3 regions of the Paenibacillus sp. FSL R7-0313 genome follow, and region 2 is predicted to be linked to each of the others. Evidence: a T-box and tRNA genes for the amino acid it is inferred to sense, from the RefSeq annotation. Region 2 holds a T-box; the other regions hold tRNA genes.
What was found. A T-box is a leader RNA that pairs with one kind of tRNA and senses whether it is charged. The one in region 2 lies ahead of tyrS (tyrosine--tRNA ligase), so its partner is inferred to be a tRNA-Tyr.
Positions count from the first base shown of each region.

Region 1: it encodes a tRNA-Tyr, which carries the amino acid that the T-box ahead of tyrS (tyrosine--tRNA ligase) is inferred to sense. The anticodon was not compared.
Region 3: it encodes a tRNA-Tyr, which carries the amino acid that the T-box ahead of tyrS (tyrosine--tRNA ligase) is inferred to sense. The anticodon was not compared.

Region 1 covers NZ_CP150219.1:838,689-845,410, forward strand. Annotated here, with positions in the region: gene iolD (3D-(3,5/4)-trihydroxycyclohexane-1,2-dione acylhydrolase (decyclizing)) at 1-889, opposite strand, end outside; tRNA gene NSQ38_RS03695 (tRNA-Gly) at 1,281-1,351, opposite strand; tRNA gene NSQ38_RS03700 (tRNA-Pro) at 1,362-1,435, opposite strand; tRNA gene NSQ38_RS03705 (tRNA-Leu) at 1,443-1,521, opposite strand; tRNA gene NSQ38_RS03710 (tRNA-Arg) at 1,539-1,615, opposite strand; tRNA gene NSQ38_RS03715 (tRNA-Gly) at 1,623-1,697, opposite strand; tRNA gene NSQ38_RS03720 (tRNA-Leu) at 1,708-1,788, opposite strand; tRNA gene NSQ38_RS03725 (tRNA-Lys) at 1,795-1,870, opposite strand; tRNA gene NSQ38_RS03730 (tRNA-Tyr) at 1,881-1,966, opposite strand; tRNA gene NSQ38_RS03735 (tRNA-Thr) at 1,976-2,051, opposite strand; tRNA gene NSQ38_RS03740 (tRNA-Phe) at 2,071-2,146, opposite strand; tRNA gene NSQ38_RS03745 (tRNA-Asp) at 2,163-2,240, opposite strand; tRNA gene NSQ38_RS03750 (tRNA-Met) at 2,267-2,340, opposite strand; tRNA gene NSQ38_RS03755 (tRNA-Val) at 2,357-2,432, opposite strand; tRNA gene NSQ38_RS03760 (tRNA-Glu) at 2,556-2,627, opposite strand; tRNA gene NSQ38_RS03765 (tRNA-Asn) at 2,632-2,707, opposite strand; tRNA gene NSQ38_RS03770 (tRNA-Ala) at 2,709-2,784, opposite strand; tRNA gene NSQ38_RS03775 (tRNA-Ile) at 2,819-2,892, opposite strand; rRNA gene rrf (5S ribosomal RNA) at 2,931-3,047, opposite strand; rRNA gene NSQ38_RS03785 (23S ribosomal RNA) at 3,122-6,047, opposite strand; rRNA gene NSQ38_RS03790 (16S ribosomal RNA) at 6,413-6,722, opposite strand, start outside.
Region 2 covers NZ_CP150219.1:4,015,946-4,022,667, reverse strand. Annotated here, with positions in the region: gene NSQ38_RS17700 (PadR family transcriptional regulator) at 1-481, shown strand, start outside; gene NSQ38_RS17695 (hypothetical protein) at 580-1,083, shown strand; gene NSQ38_RS17690 (YxcD family protein) at 1,089-1,367, shown strand; gene tyrS (tyrosine--tRNA ligase) at 1,526-2,788, opposite strand; T-box leader at 2,905-3,132, opposite strand; gene NSQ38_RS17680 (DUF4375 domain-containing protein) at 3,232-3,681, opposite strand; gene NSQ38_RS17675 (Imm63 family immunity protein) at 3,702-4,145, opposite strand; gene NSQ38_RS17670 (YdiU family protein) at 4,237-5,706, opposite strand; gene NSQ38_RS17665 (nucleobase:cation symporter-2 family protein) at 6,007-6,722, opposite strand, start outside.
Region 3 covers NZ_CP150219.1:2,345,277-2,351,998, reverse strand. Annotated here, with positions in the region: gene NSQ38_RS10250 (helix-turn-helix domain-containing protein) at 1-1,101, shown strand, start outside; tRNA gene NSQ38_RS10245 (tRNA-Asn) at 1,158-1,234, opposite strand; gene NSQ38_RS10240 (methyltransferase domain-containing protein) at 1,533-2,459, opposite strand; tRNA gene NSQ38_RS10235 (tRNA-Leu) at 2,624-2,702, opposite strand; tRNA gene NSQ38_RS10230 (tRNA-Cys) at 2,709-2,782, opposite strand; tRNA gene NSQ38_RS10225 (tRNA-Gly) at 2,789-2,863, opposite strand; tRNA gene NSQ38_RS10220 (tRNA-Gln) at 2,868-2,942, opposite strand; tRNA gene NSQ38_RS10215 (tRNA-His) at 2,965-3,037, opposite strand; tRNA gene NSQ38_RS10210 (tRNA-Trp) at 3,067-3,140, opposite strand; tRNA gene NSQ38_RS10205 (tRNA-Tyr) at 3,147-3,232, opposite strand; tRNA gene NSQ38_RS10200 (tRNA-Thr) at 3,242-3,317, opposite strand; tRNA gene NSQ38_RS10195 (tRNA-Phe) at 3,338-3,413, opposite strand; tRNA gene NSQ38_RS10190 (tRNA-Asp) at 3,509-3,586, opposite strand; tRNA gene NSQ38_RS10185 (tRNA-Met) at 3,614-3,687, opposite strand; tRNA gene NSQ38_RS10180 (tRNA-Val) at 3,705-3,780, opposite strand; tRNA gene NSQ38_RS10175 (tRNA-Glu) at 3,848-3,919, opposite strand; tRNA gene NSQ38_RS10170 (tRNA-Ser) at 3,929-4,020, opposite strand; tRNA gene NSQ38_RS10165 (tRNA-Asn) at 4,024-4,099, opposite strand; rRNA gene NSQ38_RS10160 (23S ribosomal RNA) at 4,167-6,722, opposite strand, start outside.

The DNA.
Region 1 (6,722 bases), 3.2 Mb from region 2:
CTGCTTCTCTCGCCAGCCTATTGGCTGCCAGAGAGCCGGTAACCCCGATTGCCCCCACATTTAGTGGGTGGTCCCAAGAGATTGCGCTCTTGCCCGCCTGCGTTTCGGCGATCGGAATACCAAATGCCTCGGCGAATTCCACGAGCTGGGCGGACGCCTCAGAATACAACACACCGCCGCCTGCAACGAGCAGCGGCTTCCTGCCTCGGGCAATCTGCTCCGTTGCCCGTTCAATGGCTGCCTGTACTGGGGGGCGACGATCCAGATAATGTACTTTGCGGGCAAAGAACGATTCTGGATAATCGTACGCCTCTGCCTGCACATCCTGCGGTAGTGCGAGCGTTACTGCTCCCGTCTCTGCTGGATCGGTTAGCACACGCATGGCCTGTGTAACAGCAATCATCAACTGTTCAGGACGAACGATGCGATCCCAGTATTTACTGACGGCTTTGAATGGATCAGTGGCTGAGATTGTATAATCACTGCTCACTTCCAACTGTTGAAGTACCGGGTCCGGTTCCCGTGTAGCAAAGTTGTCTCCAGGAAGTAATAAAACCGGAATTCGGTTCACCGTTGCAGTAGCTGCCGCCGTAATCATATTCAAAGCACCAGGTCCAATGGATGTTGTACATGCATAGATCTGTCTGCGGTTCTTCTGCTTGGCATAAGCCGCTGCCGTATGCACCATACCTTGTTCGTTCTTGCCTTGCATATACGTCAGGCTTCCCGGACTGCGCTCCAGCGCTTCTCCAATGCCTGTTACATTGCCATGTCCAAAAATACCGATGATACCCTTCACAAACTTGGTTTCCACTCCGTCAACCGAGATATATTGCTGATCCAGGTATCGAAGCAGTGCCTGAGCCATCGTTAGTCGAATTGTATTCATGAATTGATCGCCGTCCTTTCCTTTACGGGTTAAGCGCTTAATCTACGTTAAGTTTAAGCGCCTTACCCCTTAAGGTTAAGCGCTTAATTGATATGGTATTACAGGTTAATGATTTACGCAAGCTATTTTTGTAAGCGTTTTAATATAAGTGGTAAAGAAGAGTATATCCAGGCGTTATACGGTGCGTTAGATCTGTTCCATTTGAATAGCGTCCACAATTAACAAGGACAAATTTAAGGTGGGGAAATTTATGCAAGCTCGAGTTACATCCTGGTACATGATAAAGAGCCATATACTTTCTGAGAGCACCACGTACTAAATTACCAATATATCTATGAATGCAAAAAAAGAAAGAGACGGTGAGTACCATCTCTTTCTTTTTCAATATATAAGCGGGTGATGGGAATCGAACCCACGCTATTAGCTTGGAAGGCTAAAGTTCTACCATTGAACTACACCCGCATAACAACAATCGGGATGACACGATTTGAACATGCGACCCCCTGGTCCCAAACCAGGTGCTCTACCAAGCTGAGCTACATCCCGTTATCTATACCGGCGAGAGGACTCGAACCTCCACGGTTTCCCACTCGATTTTGAGTCGAGCGCGTCTGCCATTCCGCCACGCCGGCAAAATATGAAGTTATAATGGCGCGCCCTGAGAGATTCGAACTCCCGGCCTTTTGATTCGTAGTCAAACGCTCTATCCAGCTGAGCTAAGGGCGCAAAATATTGGAGCGGAAGACGGGAATCGAACCCGCGACCCTCGCCTTGGCAAGGCGATGCTCTACCGCTGAGCCACTTCCGCAAATAAGGGATGCGCGTGGAGGGACTTGAACCCCCACGTCAAAGACGCTAGATCCTAAGTCTAGTGCGTCTGCCAATTCCGCCACACGCGCATATAATGGTGAGTCATGAAGGGCTCGAACCTTCGACACCCTGATTAAAAGTCAGGTGCTCTACCAACTGAGCTAATGACTCATAGAAAAACTGGTGGAGGATGATGGATTCGAACCACCGAACCCGTACGGGAGCAGATTTACAGTCTGATGCGTTTGGCCGCTTCGCTAATCCTCCAGGATTACATGGTGCCGGCGAGAGGACTTGAACCCCCAACCTACTGATTACAAGTCAGTTGCTCTACCAGTTGAGCTACACCGGCGTATTAAAGGTGTTATATATGGTGGCTCGGGACGGAATCGAACCGCCGACACGAGGATTTTCAGTCCTCTGCTCTACCGACTGAGCTACCGAGCCTTACTAAATCAAAAAATGGCGGAACCGACGGGATTCGAACCCGCGATCTCCTGCGTGACAGGCAGGCATGTTAGGCCAACTACACCACGGTTCCAGATCACTTTCTCAAGGAAAGTATAATTGCGGGGGCAGGATTTGAACCTGCGGCCTTCGGGTTATGAGCCCGACGAGCTACCGGGCTGCTCCACCCCGCGTCGTTATAAAGTTATATGGTGGAGGCTGAGGGGATCGAACCCCCGACCCTCTGCTTGTAAGGCAGATGCTCTCCCAGCTGAGCTAAGCCTCCATATTATGACCCGTAGGGGGGTACTCTCACTTCGTTCGAGACTGCGAAGCTGTTGCTAACGAAGTACATCCTCCGACGAACCTTTGGGATTCTCATCCCTTTTTGAAGCAATAGGTATTGCTATGACCCGTAGGGGATTCGAACCCCTGTTACCTCCGTGAAAGGGAGGTGTCTTAACCCCTTGACCAACGGGCCTTACTGGCTCCCCGAACAGGGCTCGAACCTGTGACAACTCGATTAACAGTCGAGTGCTCTACCAACTGAGCTATCAGGGAATGGTGGAGCCAAGCGGGATCGAACCGCTGACCTCCTGCTTGCAAGGCAGGCGCTCTCCCAGCTGAGCTATGGCCCCATACTCTGGTGTATTTCTTGTTGTGGTCTTGCTATGGGCCCTGGTGGACTCGAACCACCGGCCTCACCCTTATCAGAGGTGCGCTCTAACCAACTGAGCTAAGGGCCCTTATCAATTTTCGAAAAAAAATACCCCAATGGGGTTTCGCTTGGCGGCGTCCTACTCTCCCAGGACCCTGCGGTCCAAGTACCATCGGCGCTAGAGGGCTTAACGGTCGTGTTCGGGATGGGTACGTGTGGAACCCCTCCGCCATCGCCACCAAACGCGTAGCTTACATTTCAGAGATCGTTCTCTGAAAACTAGATTCGAAACGAAACATGCGAATTACAACTTGCTATTGGATAAGCCCTCGACCGATTAGTACTGGTCAGCTCCATGCATTGCTGCACTTCCACCCCCAGCCTATCTACCTCGTCGTCTTCAAGGGGTCTTACATACTGGGAAATCTCATCTTGAGGGGGGCTTCACGCTTAGATGCTTTCAGCGTTTATCCCGTCCGTACATAGCTACCCAGCGGTGCTCCTGGCGGAACAACTGGTACACCAGCGGTACGTCCATCCCGGTCCTCTCGTACTAAGGACAGCTCCTCTCAAATTTCCTACGCCCACGACAGATAGGGACCGAACTGTCTCACGACGTTCTGAACCCAGCTCGCGTACCGCTTTAATGGGCGAACAGCCCAACCCTTGGGACCTACTTCAGCCCCAGGATGCGATGAGCCGACATCGAGGTGCCAAACCTCCCCGTCGATGTGGACTCTTGGGGGAGATAAGCCTGTTATCCCCAGGGTAGCTTTTATCCGTTGAGCGATGGCCCTTCCATGCGGTACCACCGGATCACTAAGCCCGACTTTCGTCCCTGCTCGACTTGTAGGTCTCGCAGTCAAGCTCCCTTATGCCTTTGCACTCTTCGAATGATTTCCAACCATTCTGAGGGAACCTTTGGGCGCCTCCGTTACTCTTTAGGAGGCGACCGCCCCAGTCAAACTGCCCACCTGACACTGTCCCCGCACCGGATTACGGTACCAGGTTAGAACCTAGATACGATCAGGGTGGTATCCCAACGTTGCCTCCACGCAAGCTGGCGCTCACGCTTCAAAGGCTCCCACCTATCCTGTACAGATCGTACCCAAATTCAATATCAAGCTGCAGTAAAGCTCCATGGGGTCTTTCCGTCTTGTCGCGGGTAACCTGCATCTTCACAGGTATTAAAATTTCACCGGATCTCTCGTTGAGACAGCGCCCAAGTCGTTACGCCATTCGTGCGGGTCAGAATTTACCTGACAAGGAATTTCGCTACCTTAGGACCGTTATAGTTACGGCCGCCGTTTACTGGGGCTTCGGTTCACAGCTTCGGATTGCTCCTAACCACTCCCCTTAACCTTCCAGCACCGGGCAGGCGTCAGCCCGTATACTTCGCCTTACGGCTTCGCACAGACCTGTGTTTTTGCTAAACAGTCGCTTGGGCCTTTTCACTGCGGCCCCCTCGTGCTATTCACACTACCGGGGCACCCCTTCTCCCGAAGTTACGGGGTCATTTTGCCGAGTTCCTTAACGAGAGTTCTTCCGCGCGCCTTAGAATACTCTTCTCGCCTACCTGTGTCGGTTTGCGGTACGGGCACCATCACCTGGCTAGAGGCTTTTCTTGGCAGTGTGAGATCATGACCTTCGCTACTATAATTTTCGCTCCCCATCACAGCTCAGCCTTACAATGTGCGGATTTGCCTACACATCAGCCTTACTGCTTAGACGGACATCCATCAGTCCGCGTCACTACCCTACTGCGTCCCCCCATTGCTCATAACGGCTTACGGTGGTACAGGAATTTCGACCTGTTGTCCTTCGACTACGCCTTTCGGCCTCGCCTTAGGTCCCGACTTACCCTGAGCGGACGAGCCTTCCTCAGGAACCCTTAGGCTTTCGGCGGATCAGATTCTCACTGATCTTTTCGTTACTCATACCGGCATTCTCACTTGTATAATGTCCAGCGCTCCTTACGGTACACCTTCAACCCTTATACAACGCTCCCCTACCCCTGATGCAAAGCATCAAGCCATAGCTTCGGTGGTGTGTTTAGCCCCGTTACATTTTCGGCGCAGAGTCACTCGACCAGTGAGCTATTACGCACTCTTTCAATGGTGGCTGCTTCTAAGCCAACATCCTGGTTGTCTGTGCAACTCCACATCCTTTCCCACTTAACACACACTTGGGGACCTTAGCTGATGGTCTGGGCTGTTTCCCTTTTGACAATGGATCTTAGCACTCACTGTCTGACTCCCGGAAGTAAGTCTATGGCATTCGGAGTTTGACTGAGCTTGGTAACCCTTGCGGGCCCCGCACCCAATCAGTGCTCTACCTCCACGACTCTGTTTTCCGAGGCTAGCCCTAAAGCTATTTCGGGGAGAACCAGCTATCTCCGAGTTCGATTGGAATTTCTCCGCTACCCCCACCTCATCCCCGCATTTTTCAACATGCGTGGGTTCGGGCCTCCAGTGCGTGTTACCGCACCTTCACCCTGGACAGGGGTAGATCACCCGGTTTCGGGTCTACGTCCACGTACTAAGTCGCCCTATTCAGACTCGCTTTCGCTGCGGCTCCGGCTCTTCACCTTAACCTTGCACGGGAACGTAACTCGCCGGTTCATTCTACAAAAGGCACGCCATCACCCCTAAAACGGGCTCTGACTTTTTGTAAGCACACGGTTTCAGGTTCTATTTCACTCCCCTTCCGGGGTGCTTTTCACCTTTCCCTCACGGTACTGCTTCACTATCGGTCGCTAGGAAGTATTTAGCCTTGGCAGATGGTCCTGCCGGATTCATACGGGGTTTCACGTGCCCCGCACTACTCGGGATCCGTCTCGGAGGGAACAGACTTTCAACTACAGGGCTTTTACCTTCTTTGGCGGGCCTTTCCAGACCTCTTCGCTTAACCGGTTCCTTTGTAACTCCATGTGAGACGTCCCACAACCCCAAAGAGCAAGCTCTCTGGTTTGGGCTTCTCCGCGTTCGCTCGCCGCTACTGACGGAATCACTATTGTTTTCTCTTCCTCAGGGTACTTAGATGTTTCAGTTCCCCTGGTATGCCTCTACACAACCTATGTATTCAGTTGTGAGTAACTGGAAATTACCCCAGCTGGGTTTCCCCATTCGGACACCCCCGGATCAAAGCTTGCTTACAGCTCCCCGAGGCAGTTTCGTTGTTCGCCACGTCCTTCATCGGCTCCTAGCGCCTAGGCATCCTCCGTGTGCTCTTAGTAGCTTAACCATTTTGTTCCGGTTTTGACTGCTCGCTTCCCTTGTTTTGCTTGCGCAAAGCCAAAAGTCGCTCCCATCCAATACCATCACAAAAGCAATTTGACTACCGTTTTTATTGAAACTTGTTTAACACAAGTTCAGCTAAAAAGGAATGTTCTAATTCGCGTTTGTTTCGTTTCGATATCTAGTTTTCAAAGAACAAGCTCCATGCAAAAGCAAGCTGTTTGAGAGTTTGAGCTCTCAAAACTGAGCAACGAGTGAGTAGTTTGCTCTTCATTTCATCCACACCGAAGTGATGGACCGAAATGAATCGCTGTGCAGGTTCGAAGAACCTGCTTATTTGAATGTTTCCACTCGGGAAACGATTCTCCATAGAAAGGAGGTGATCCAGCCGCACCTTCCGATACGGCTACCTTGTTACGACTTCACCCCAATCATCTATCCCACCTTCGGCGGCTGGCTCCTTGCGGTTACCCCACCGACTTCGGGTGTTATAAACTCTCGTGGTGTGACGGGCGGTGTGTACAAGACCCGGGAACGTATTCACCGCGGCATGCTGATCCGCGATTACTAGCAATTCCGACTTCATGCAGGCGAGTTGCAGCCTGCAATCCGAACTGAGACCGGCTTTGTTGGGATTGGCTCCATCTCGCGATTTCGCAGCCCGTTGTACCGGCCATTGTAG
Region 2 (6,722 bases):
TTGGCAGGCGAAACACAGCCAGATCTACCCACTCCTGTCCAAGATGGAAAACGATGAGTTATTGGCCTCCCGCTGGGTACAACAGTCTGACAAACCGGACAAGAAAATGTACGCAGTTACGGAAAAAGGCATTGAAAAGCTCTTGGAATGGATGATTACTCCTGTTACCGCACCGGTTACACGCGATGAATTTAATTTGCGTATTTTGTGTGTTGGCATAGCGGAAGACGGAAGCATGAGACGCATTCTTAACGAGCGTAAAAGCTGGTTTATGGAACGCATACGTTATTTCGAGGATCTGAAGTCACGTATACCTCAGGATAATCTTCGTGTAGGCAACCGAGATTTTGGAAGCTACATCCTGGTACAAAAAGGGTTAATGCACGCACAAACTGGCCTGGAATGGTGTCATTGGGTTACCCAATTGCTTGATGGCCAAGCTGCAATTCAAGACCCAAGTCCTAGCGTTTCAGAAATTTAATAAAATTTGAAACGTTCCTGCAAGTTGACCGTATTACATGAGTAAGGCCCATTTTTGGGCGATTCAAACAAATTAAACGGGGGGTTACGATCTTTACAATGAAGAAAAAATTCGGAGTTAAACATCTAATGATGGTATTTATGGCCTTTACATTATTGTTCGCAACAGTGGGAGTAACAAATCCGGATTCTGCGGATGCAAGACGTGGTGGCGGATTCAAATCCGGTACAAAAAGTTATACCAACACTCCTAAGAAATCCGACTCCAACAACAACGTGAATCAATCCAATTCCGGTAATAACTCCGGTACTGGTGCAGCTGCAACCCGTGGTGGTGGATTCTTTGGCGGTGGCGGTGGCTTCATGAAAGGCATGATGCTTGGTGGTCTTGCTGGTATGATGTTCGGCGGACTGTTCGGTGGCATGGGCGCCCTTGGTAACATCCTTGGATTGCTCGTGAACGTTGCAGCAATCATGTTGATTGTTATGCTGGCTATGGCACTCTTCAGAGCCATCTCCAATCGTCGCAAACCTGCAGCGGATGGTCGTTATGACCGTCGCAATGATCGTGATGATGACCGTAACAGAAACGGACGGTACTAATCTCTATGGTTCTGAGCATGGATGAAATTGTGAATGCAATCTGTATTCATATGGCAGAACGTAAGGGTGTACGTCCAACCGATGTGAATGTAGAACTGAGCTGGGAAGAAGATACAGGTTATTCCGCTGAAGTTTGGATCCAAGGACGCAGTCAATATCTGGTCGAGTCCAATATGATTGAAGCGATTCTTCGTTACCTGCACAGTGAATACAACATCCGGGCGTATCGTGAGAATGTACGACTTGATCTGGATGAAGAAATCACAGCGATCGTTAATCAATAAACTATAGGTCAAGCAATGACCTGTTATACTAAAGACCGTCTCCCTTCTGTCGCCTGACAGAGATGGAAGACGGTCTTTTTGTTTCTGTATTTGTATCTTTATTTGTGTGTCTATTTTAGTCTCTATACGTGCCTGTGTTACGTACTATTTCTTGGAAACTACGATTGAAGTTTGACCAAGCTGTAGTTCTTCTTACCTTTACGGATAATGATGAATTTACCGCCAATGGCATGCTCTGCCGAGACTGTAAATTCAAGCTCTGTGATTTTCTCACCGTTCATGGAGATTGCGCCTTTAGTGACATCCTCACGCGCCTGGCGTTTGGATGGCTCCAGCCCCAGATCTACGAGCCAGTCGACGATATTTTTCGCTTCGCCGTCCGTTTCGAATGTTGGCATTTCCTTGAAGCCCTGTTCGATTTCATCAGCTGTCAGGGAACGGATATCACCACTGAACAGCGCCGCTGTAATTCGTTTAGCCTGTTCGAGCATTTCTTCGCCGTGAACAAATTTTGTCATTTCTTCCGCGAGTGCTTTCTGTGCTTCACGTCTATGCGGCTCTGTCTCTACCTTTTCAGCCAAAGCTTCAATTTCTTCTTTGCTCAGGAAGGTAAAGTATTTCAAGTATTTGATCACATCACGGTCATCTGTATTTGCCCAGAACTGGTAGAACTCAAATGGTGTCGTTTTGTTTGGATCAAGCCAGATTGCGCCACCAGCTGTTTTACCAAATTTCGTACCGTCGGATTTGAGCATGAGCGGAATGGTCAGACCGTACGCCTTCGCTTCAGATCCTTCTTTTTTACGAATCAGATCAAGACCACTCGTGATATTCCCCCATTGATCAGAACCGCCGATTTGAAGCTGTACATCTTCATTTTGGAACAGGTGCAGGTAGTCGAGAGATTGAAGGATCTGGTATGAAAACTCGGTGAACGAGATTCCGCCTTCCAGTCTGCTCGCAACTACATCCTTAGCAAGCATCGTGTTGAGGTTAAAGTTTTTGCCGTAGTCACGTAAGAATTCAATGACATTGATTTTGTGTGTCCAATCGTAGTTGTTCACCATGCGAACCTGATTATCACCGTCTGTTACGAACAACTTCTTCATCTGCGCTGTCAGTGCATCCACATTCTCCTGCACTTGCTCCATCGTTTGCAGAGAACGCTCTGCCTGACGACCACTTGGGTCACCAATCGTGCCTGTAGCTCCACCAATCAAAATAACCGGACGATGTCCTGCCAGTTGAAACCTTTTCAGCATCATGAAGGGAATGAGATGTCCGATATGCATGCTATCCCCCGTAGGGTCAACGCCGCAGTACAAAGAAACGGATTTCGTTTCAGTCAATTCACGTAGTCCCTCTGCATCCGTCTGCTGGTTAATGGCGTCACGCCACTGTAGTTCATCAATAATATTCATTCGTATAACCCCTTTTCTATCCTCAAGATTCAGTCATGATCTACGTTAAATTACGAAATTACACGCTGGAACGGCTTTTTTGGACACAAAAAAATCGCCTCCTTGTCTTCATTAGACACAGGGACGATTATCATAACCGTGGTACCACCCAAATTGCATGGACAACACGTGAGCTTAACACGTTATCCATACCACTTTTGGCAATATATCGTTTGCCCATCCGCTTGGCATTACCCAAGTACTCCAGAGTGTAATTCGCAGCCCTTGTATGTATCAGGTTCCATCAACCCCTGACTTTCTGTAACAGGGACAAAGCCGCTACTGCGCTCTATCAACGTGATTCATGTATTCAATTTATAGCAAGTATAGCCGAACGTTCCAGTCATTGCAAGACCAAGTATGCAATCTTTGAACAGAACAACGGATGCATAATTGAAACCAGATTATATAATCATCATGTTCAATTTTCCGTGATAATAACCATAAGCTTTCTCCGCAATCTGATCCTCATTATTCCAAAATTTCTGATCCAGCGCATCTAACTGGTCCTCTTGTTCCTTGGTCAGTAATTTAGGAATGTCCCACAGTTCAGTAAGCCTTTCATCCTCTTTCAGATGCTCCATGCAGCCGTATGCTGACGTTATAATCTCCACGACTTGAGTCGCACCAATGGTATGTAATGCCCGCAACGCGTAACGGTATACCTCTTCCCCCCAGTTACAGAAAAACTGAATAAAACCGCCATTAAAGACATCCGCCTCTAATAGCCATAAAGCAGCAATATCCTGCTCGTTCGAAGTCAACGAAGCCCAGCCCTGTTCAGATTTATTCTTTTTTTCGACAAATAACACAGCATAGTCATACCATACATCATTAATATCTTGCTCGCTCACGTAACACACCTCATTTTTATTTATTTCATGCCCTCTAACTCCTGACGTTTACCCGTCAGATACCAATGTAAATACGGATCACCGATCTGCTGGAAGGCTTCCTGAACACCCATATTTAGCTCCTTCATCACTTCATTTGTGTAGTTCAAATGCGTCTGTTTATTATCCACGCCATATCTTTCCAACAACCCTACATGCGTCGCGGTGAAAATAATATCCTCCAGCATCCAATAGATGACTTCATCTGACTGTTTCACCCGTTTCTCTAACGTGACAAGACCACGTTCGTAGATTCGAACGATATACGCATCTTCTCCATTCTCTACATAGGGCACACCATCGCATTTAAAGGTCTCAAACAAGCGGTTAACATAGTTCTGCATCTGTTCCCTACGGAGAGACGTACGCTCTAAAAGCTGTATAACGATGTCTGCCAATTGTTGTTTGCTTAACATGTTGGACATAAATGCACCTGCCTATATAAAAGTAACATCGATGACAGAATGAAAAAATGAAAAAGCTGCCGAAGGCAGCCTCTTCTTCCGTATTGTTCAATCAGGTCCCACAAAAAGTTTGGTACGAAGTATTGCATTGTGCAGGTAGTTCGGCATATTCAGCCTGCTCAGGTGAGTGCGCGAACGGATCTGAAAGAACTGCCAAAAGCTTCTCCATCACGCTAAGATCTCCATGATTCTCTGCTCGCTCAAGCGCTTCTTCGACCCGATGATTGCGGGGAATGACAGCTGGATTGCTTGTTCTCATCAACTGCTTAGAGACTTCATTCTCCCCCTGCTGTCTGTCCAATCTCGCTTGCCACCGCTCATGCCATTCAGCAAATTCCGGCGTGCCAAACAAAGCTGTTCCTTCCAATATATCAAAGGTCAAAGCCAGGAACGTATTGGTGTAATCTGCACTATGCTTCTCCATGAGTTCAAGAAGCTCCTTGATCAAGGCCTCATCTTCGGCCTCTTCATCCAACAAGCCCAATTTGGCACGCATCCCCTTGAGCCAGTGATGATGGTACAATTCAGAAAATTGTGCGATAGCATCCTGCGCGAGTTGCACCGCCTGTTCTTCATCTTCATGCAACAACGGCAGAAGTGTCTCGGCAAATCGAGCCAAATTCCATCCTGCTATATACGGTTGATTGCCATAAGCATAGCGGCCTTGTCTGTCAATGGAGCTAAATACGGTCGAAGGATTGTACGCATCCATAAAAGCGCATGGACCATAATCGATGGTCTCACCACTAATAGCCATGTTATCCGTGTTCATCACGCCATGAATGAATCCAACATGCTGCCACTGGGCAATGAGAGCCGCTTGCCGCTTAATCACTTCCTGAAGGAGTAGAAGATAACGGTTTTTGGCCTGAGCAACCTCAGGAAAATGTCGATTCAACGTGTAATCAGCCAACGCCTGAAGATCGTCGATAGACCCCCATCTAGCTGCATACTGGAAGGTTGCTACCCGAATATGACTGGAAGCCACCCGGGTCAATATGGCCCCAGGCCGCTCTGTTTCGCGGATAATGTTTTCTCCTGTCGATACCACCGCCAGACTGCGTGTCGTTGGAATACCTAGTGAATACATCGCTTCACTAATAATATATTCTCGCAACATGGGCCCTACAGCAGCACGTCCATCTCCTCCACGAGAGTAGGGTGTTCTCCCTGAACCTTTCAGCTGGATATCCACTCGCTCGCCCTGTGGCGTAATCTGTTCTCCCAGCAGCAAAGCCCGTCCATCACCAAGCATGTTAAAATTGCCGAATTGATGTCCTGCGTAGGCTTGAGCTAAGGGCTCGGCCCCTTCTGGAATCAGGTTACCTGCAAAAATTTGCGCTCCTTCATCACTGTCAAGAGACTCCACATCCAGTCCCAAGCTGGATGCAAGCAGTCTATTAAAAATGATTAGCTTTGGTGATTCAACAGGCACTGCGCCCTGACTTGTAAAAAAGGGTTGCGGTAACTGCGCATAACTATTGTCCAAATTCCATCCTTTGTTCGATGTCTCTTGTTGCATGGTGCTCACAACTCCTTTTCTGTACCCAGGGGATATCCCTTGGTTTTATTTTAGCCTTGTGAAGCAATGCTCATTTATGTAGTCGCATGGAAATTCAATGTAGGGAACATATAAATGTTCTTGATGAAACTTTAGCATATTTGCATGCCTTTTGCATTCCTCATGAATCGTAAGCACAAAAAAAAATCCAAGAGGTTTCTTTGCAAGTGGAGTCATTGTCTTTCATTCCACTTCCCAGAAAACCATCTTGGATCTATTCCGCTTACTTACTACCAGATGACTCGTCTGTTATTACAAGGATTACGTGTGTGCTTCCTGAGCCTGTACAGGCTGTACTGGCAAGCTCTCTTTTTTCCAAGCGAGGTTAAAGAAGACATTAAGCAGGATTGCTGACAGGCTTCCCGTGATAATACCATCGCTAACAATAATCCGAATACTTTGAGGAAGCTGGGCAAACAGGTCGGGTACAGCAGTAACACCGAGCCCAAGTGAAACGGAGCAAGCCACGATCAATAGATTGGATTGTTTGCCAAAGTCGACGTTTTGCAGCATTTTGATACCGGATGAGACGACCATTCCAAACAGGACAACAGTTGCTCCTCCGAGGACAGCACTTGGAATAATGGTTGCAAAAGCAGCAACCTTCGGAATGAGTCCCAGAAAGACCAGTATACCTCCGGCTGCAACAACAACATTGGTCGTTTTCACTTTGGAGAGCTGAACCAAACCAACATTCTGTGCAAATGTATTGTATGGAAAAGCATTAAATATGCCGCCAAGGACAAACGCAAGACCTTCCGCGCGATATCCCCGTGCCAGATCTTTTTCGTTGATCGGTTGATCACAAATTTTGCTCAAAGCCATAAATACACCTGTTGATTCGATGATAACCACCGTACCTACAATAATCATTGTAATGATTGGACCAATTTCGAAGGTAGGCCATCCGAAGTAAAAGGGTTGAGGTAAATGGAACCAGGAGGCTTCCTGTACAGTGGCAAAATTCACTTTTCCCA
Region 3 (6,722 bases), 1.7 Mb from region 2:
CAACAAATTGCTGTTATTACATTACAGGCAGATCTTGTTAATCATACAAAATATAGAGCTTGTGATCGTGACCTCTTATTATTCGCTATTCAAAATATATTGGCGGAAACGGTTGTGCATAACCAACAATTGCTTCCCATTGTGCTGGAACATACGGTAGTCACGGTGATTGGGACCGTTGAACAGGATCAGTTTATTTTTTCACAGCAGCTATATGTATTAACAGACCAGTTACAGCAACAGATGGACAAGATTCTGGCTCTTCAAGTCAGTATAGGATTCAGCCAGCCGCACAGCTCTATATATCACATCCCTCAAGCTTACACAGAAGCCATGGAAGCACTAAGGCATCGGATGAAGCTGGGAACAGGCATTATTTTTCAATATGAGAACATAGATTATTACGCTCCCACTTGGTCCATGACCTACCCGGAATCATTGGAATATTCGTTGATCCAAGCTATTCAAAATGCGGACGAAGTCCAGGCCTCTGCTTTTTTGCAACAACTGCTTGAAGTGATCTTTGGTATGGAGGTTACACCCGAGGAGTATGAGGTGGCTCTTACGAGGCTACTCACGCATATTTTGCAAATGACTCAGGAATCCGGCATACGACTCGGACAGATCTCCCAAGGTCGTGGCTCGATGTTTCATGAACTTCATGGTTTGCAGTACGCTGCTGAAGTTGAGGATTGGTTTAACCATCAAGTCATCTTGCCCGTTATTCAGGTTTTTAAAGCGAGACAGTATGCCCAGTATCAGCATATATCTGAGAAAATGATTGCCATGATTCATCAAGATTATGATAAGGATCTGACGCTTGAGGAATGTGCTGTTAAGCTTCACTACAATGCCAACTACTTAAGTAGTGTTTTCCGCAAAGAGACAGGCTGTGCATTTAGTGAATATCTGACCAAGTACCGATTTAATATCGCTAAAAAATGGCTTGACGAAAGTGATCTAACCGTTAAAGATATCGCAGCACGACTTCGGTACAATAATCCGCAAAACTTTATCCGATCATTTCGTAAGTGGGAAGGAATCACACCCGGCCAGTACCGGGAGCGTAAGCAGAAAGTAGAAGTGTCGAACAGAAATTAGAAAAGGAGCACGATTGTAAGTCGTACTCCTTCGGCCAGCTTGGATACCTCTCCATATGGCTCCCCTAACAGGGCTCGGACCTGTGACAACTCGATTAACCGTCGAGTGCTCTACCAACTGAAATAACAGGGAATATGCTTAAGAGATCACTCTCTGAAAACGAGGTATGTGTTTTGTTTTTCGTTGTCTCGAACATCTCTAAATAAACGAGGGTCTGGTTCAAAGCGGTCGATATAAGTGCTTCAAAAAAGAGGGAGCACATAACCTGCTCCCTTCACTTACAACTTCACTTCTGCAATCTTAACTTCATATGTTTCAACCGTTCATCTTTTGGCACAGCATTGTGATGCTTGCTAGCGTCATCTTAGACGTTAGACTACATTGTCCGCCTCAATTCCCGTTTATTAGTACACGTGCCGAGCTTATCCGATTTATCGCTTATCCTTAGTACGAACTGTTTTCATATTGGGCTGTTCCAGTTGGATTAGAATTTTACCAAACCTTGCTCCGCGTGAGAAGGTCACCGTACTATCCTTGTACGTATCCCGAATATACTTCTCAGCCAGTCTGAGAGAATCTTCATCCGATGGTAACTCATACGTATTAAGCCATTCTGGCAGCTTCTCTACAACCTCTTCCACCGGTATTTCAAATGAGTTAACTTCTTTCGTAATGATCATGGTGTATGAATACCCCTTCAGATACAACAATTGTTGGATATACCCCATATCGCCGACCTTGTGTGAAGAAGTTACACCCAGTACATCCTTAAGTTCATCCATTAGTGTGTGTTCCTTCTGTCCCGCCATAGTACTTATATACACATACTTCCGGGCGCAATTAATCGCCTGCTCAATCGTTTCCCAATCCGACATTGCTGGACACATGGATGCAAATGCAAAGTCATATTTTTTCTCCCAACCCTTATCCTTAATGGAGATTTCCTCATATCGTTCGTTTACGATTTCGATATTGGATTCCAAAGATGAAGGTATCGTCTCTTTCATAAGGGAGACAAGCAACTCCGAAGGCTCAACTGCGGTCACACTTGCCCCCTTTTCCGCAAAAGGAATCGTAAATATGCCTGAGGCTGCTCCAATGTCCAAAATGGATAACCCTGCAAATTCTACACCCTGATTCTCAATCCAGCCCATAATGCGCTCAGAACGCTGCTTTCCTTCTTCAGTGAACGACTGTGCATGATAATCCCTGGCCCACCGCCCAAATGCTTCTTCTGTATTAGAGGGGACGCTTTTCTTCTTATAATTTGAACTTCTCGGACAATTCTTCCATGCCTCTTCCCATACAGAAAGATCAAATAACAGATCGGTATCCGATACATTTTTTCCATCAGTCACTCTACTTCACTCCTCTACATTAAAGACTTTACTTATCTACAATATACTTTATATAATCATACGTCAATCTTTAACTCTAGATTTTCTTACTGCACATAAATCGTTTCATATAAAATAAAAATAACCCTACACATTGCATAAGCAACATGTAGGGCTATTCAATATACCGGCGAGAGGACTCGAACCTCCACGGTTTCCCACTCGATTTTGAGTCGAGCGCGTCTGCCATTCCGCCACGCCGGCATATGCTGGAGGCGCCACCCAGATTCGAACTGGGGATAAAGCTTTTGCAGAGCTGTGCCTTACCACTTGGCTATGGCGCCATATTTTGGAGCGGACGACGGGAATCGAACCCGCGACCCTCGCCTTGGCAAGGCGATGCTCTACCGCTGAGCCACGTCCGCATAATGGCTGGGGATATAGGATTTGAACCTATGCATGACGGAGTCAAAGTCCGTTGCCTTACCGCTTGGCTAATCCCCAATAAAAAATGAAAAAACAAAGGGGCGATCGAGGGGAATTGAACCCCCGAATGCCGGATCCACAAACCGGTGCGTTAACCACTTCGCCACGATCGCCACAAAAGGTTATTTTCTAAAAATTTAATTGGCAGGGGCAGCAGGAATTGAACCCACACCAACGGTTTTGGAGACCGTTGTTCTACCTTTAAACTATGCCCCTAAAAACTGGTGGAGGATGATGGATTCGAACCACCGAACCCGTACGGGAGCAGATTTACAGTCTGATGCGTTTGGCCACTTCGCTAATCCTCCAGGATTACATGGTGCCGGCGAGAGGACTTGAACCCCCAACCTACTGATTACAAGTCAGTTGCTCTACCAGTTGAGCTACACCGGCATATTAAATTATTTTAAAAATGGTGGCTCGGGACGGAATCGAACCGCCGACACGAGGATTTTCAGTCCTCTGCTCTACCGACTGAGCTACCGAGCCATAATAAAGTCTAATCTTAATTCCTTACACTTTATATAGGGCATCAGTGCCATACAGCAGATGTAGTGAACAGTTTGCCTCATGTAAAGATTAAATGGCGGAACCGACGGGATTCGAACCCGCGATCTCCTGCGTGACAGGCAGGCATGTTAGGCCAACTACACCACGGTTCCAGATCACTTTCTCAAAGGAAAGTATAATTGCGGGGGCAGGATTTGAACCTGCGGCCTTCGGGTTATGAGCCCGACGAGCTACCGGGCTGCTCCACCCCGCGTCGTTATAAAAGTTATATGGTGGAGGCTGAGGGGATCGAACCCCCGACCCTCTGCTTGTAAGGCAGATGCTCTCCCAGCTGAGCTAAGCCTCCGAACAACACATTTATGATCATACCATAATCTTGTTGTAAAAATCAACTTCTTTTTTTGAAGTTATTATGACCCGTAGGGGATTCGAACCCCTGTTACCTCCGTGAAAGGGAGGTGTCTTAACCCCTTGACCAACGGGCCTTAATATTATGGCGGAGAGAGAGGGATTCGAACCCTCGAGACGCTTGTGACGCCTACACGATTTCCAATCGTGCTCCTTCGGCCAGCTCGGACACCTCTCCATATGGCTCCCCGAACAGGGCTCGAACCTGTGACAACTCGATTAACAGTCGAGTGCTCTACCAACTGAGCTATCAGGGAATATGCTTCAGAGATCGTTCTCTGAAAACTAGATTCGAAACGAAACATGCGAATTATCACTTGCTAATTGGATAAGCCCTCGACCGATTAGTACTGGTCAGCTCCATGCATTGCTGCACTTCCACCCCCAGCCTATCTACCTCGTCGTCTTCAAGGGGTCTTACATACTGGGAAATCTCATCTTGAGGGGGGCTTCACGCTTAGATGCTTTCAGCGTTTATCCCGTCCGTACATAGCTACCCAGCGGTGCTCCTGGCGGAACAACTGGTACACCAGCGGTACGTCCATCCCGGTCCTCTCGTACTAAGGACAGCTCCTCTCAAATTTCCTACGCCCACGACAGATAGGGACCGAACTGTCTCACGACGTTCTGAACCCAGCTCGCGTACCGCTTTAATGGGCGAACAGCCCAACCCTTGGGACCTACTTCAGCCCCAGGATGCGATGAGCCGACATCGAGGTGCCAAACCTCCCCGTCGATGTGGACTCTTGGGGGAGATAAGCCTGTTATCCCCAGGGTAGCTTTTATCCGTTGAGCGATGGCCCTTCCATGCGGTACCACCGGATCACTAAGCCCGACTTTCGTCCCTGCTCGACTTGTAGGTCTCGCAGTCAAGCTCCCTTATGCCTTTGCACTCTTCGAATGATTTCCAACCATTCTGAGGGAACCTTTGGGCGCCTCCGTTACTCTTTAGGAGGCGACCGCCCCAGTCAAACTGCCCACCTGACACTGTCCCCGCACCGGATTACGGTACCAGGTTAGAACCTAGATACGATCAGGGTGGTATCCCAACGTTGCCTCCACGCAAGCTGGCGCTCACGTTTCAAAGGCTCCCACCTATCCTGTACAGATCGTACCCAAATTCAATATCAAGCTGCAGTAAAGCTCCATGGGGTCTTTCCGTCTTGTCGCGGGTAACCTGCATCTTCACAGGTATTAAAATTTCACCGGATCTCTCGTTGAGACAGCGCCCAAGTCGTTACGCCATTCGTGCGGGTCAGAATTTACCTGACAAGGAATTTCGCTACCTTAGGACCGTTATAGTTACGGCCGCCGTTTACTGGGGCTTCGGTTCACAGCTTCGGATTGCTCCTAACCACTCCCCTTAACCTTCCAGCACCGGGCAGGCGTCAGCCCGTATACTTCGCCTTACGGCTTCGCACAGACCTGTGTTTTTGCTAAACAGTCGCTTGGGCCTTTTCACTGCGGCCCCCTCGTGCTATTCACACTACCGGGGCACCCCTTCTCCCGAAGTTACGGGGTCATTTTGCCGAGTTCCTTAACGAGAGTTCTTCCGCGCGCCTTAGAATACTCTTCTCGCCTACCTGTGTCGGTTTGCGGTACGGGCACCTTCACCTGGCTAGAGGCTTTTCTTGGCAGTGTGAGATCATGACCTTCGCTACTACAATTTTCGCTCCCCATCACAGCTCAGCCTTACAATGTGCGGATTTGCCTACACATCAGCCTCACTGCTTAGACGGACATCCATCAGTCCGCGTCACTACCCTACTGCGTCCCCCCATTGCTCATAACGGCTTACGGTGGTACAGGAATTTCGACCTGTTGTCCTTCGACTACGCCTTTCGGCCTCGCCTTAGGTCCCGACTTACCCTGAGCGGACGAGCCTTCCTCAGGAACCCTTAGGCTTTCGGCGGATCAGATTCTCACTGATCTTTTCGTTACTCATACCGGCATTCTCACTTGTATAATGTCCAGCGCTCCTTACGGTACACCTTCAACCCTTATACAACGCTCCCCTACCCCTGATGCAAAGCATCAAGCCATAGCTTCGGTGGTGTGTTTAGCCCCGTTACATTTTCGGCGCAGAGTCACTCGACCAGTGAGCTATTACGCACTCTTTCAATGGTGGCTGCTTCTAAGCCAACATCCTGGTTGTCTGTGCAACTCCACATCCTTTCCCACTTAACACACACTTGGGGACCTTAGCTGATGGTCTGGGCTGTTTCCCTTTTGACAATGGATCTTAGCACTCACTGTCTGACTCCCGGAAGTAAGTCTATGGCATTCGGAGTTTGACTGAGCTTGGTAACCCTTGCGGGCCCCGCACCCAATCAGTGCTCTACCTCCACGACTCTGTTTTCCGAGGCTAGCCCTAAAGCTATTTCGGGGAGAACCAGCTATCTCCGAGTTCGATTGGAATTTCTCCGCTACCCCCACCTCATCCCCGCATTTTTCAACATGCGTGGGTTCGGGCCTCCAGTGCGTGTTACCGCACCTTCACCCTGGACAGGGGTAGATCACCCGGTTTCGGGTCTACGTCCACGTACTATGTCGCCCTATTCAGACTCGCTTTCGCTGCGGCTCCGGCTCTTCACCTTAACCTTGCACGGGAACGTAACTCGCCGGTTCATTCTACAAAAGGCACGCCATCACCCCTAAAACGGGCTCTGACTTTTTGTAAGCACACGGTTTCAGGTTCTATTTCACTCCCCTTCCGGGGTGCTTTTCACCTTTCCCTCACGGTACTGCTTCACTATCGGTCGCTAGGAAGTATTTAGCCTTGGCAGATGGTCCTGCCGGATTCATACGGGGTTTCACGTGCCCCGCACTACTCGGGATCCGTCTCGGAGGGAACAGACTTTCAACTACAGGGCTTTTACC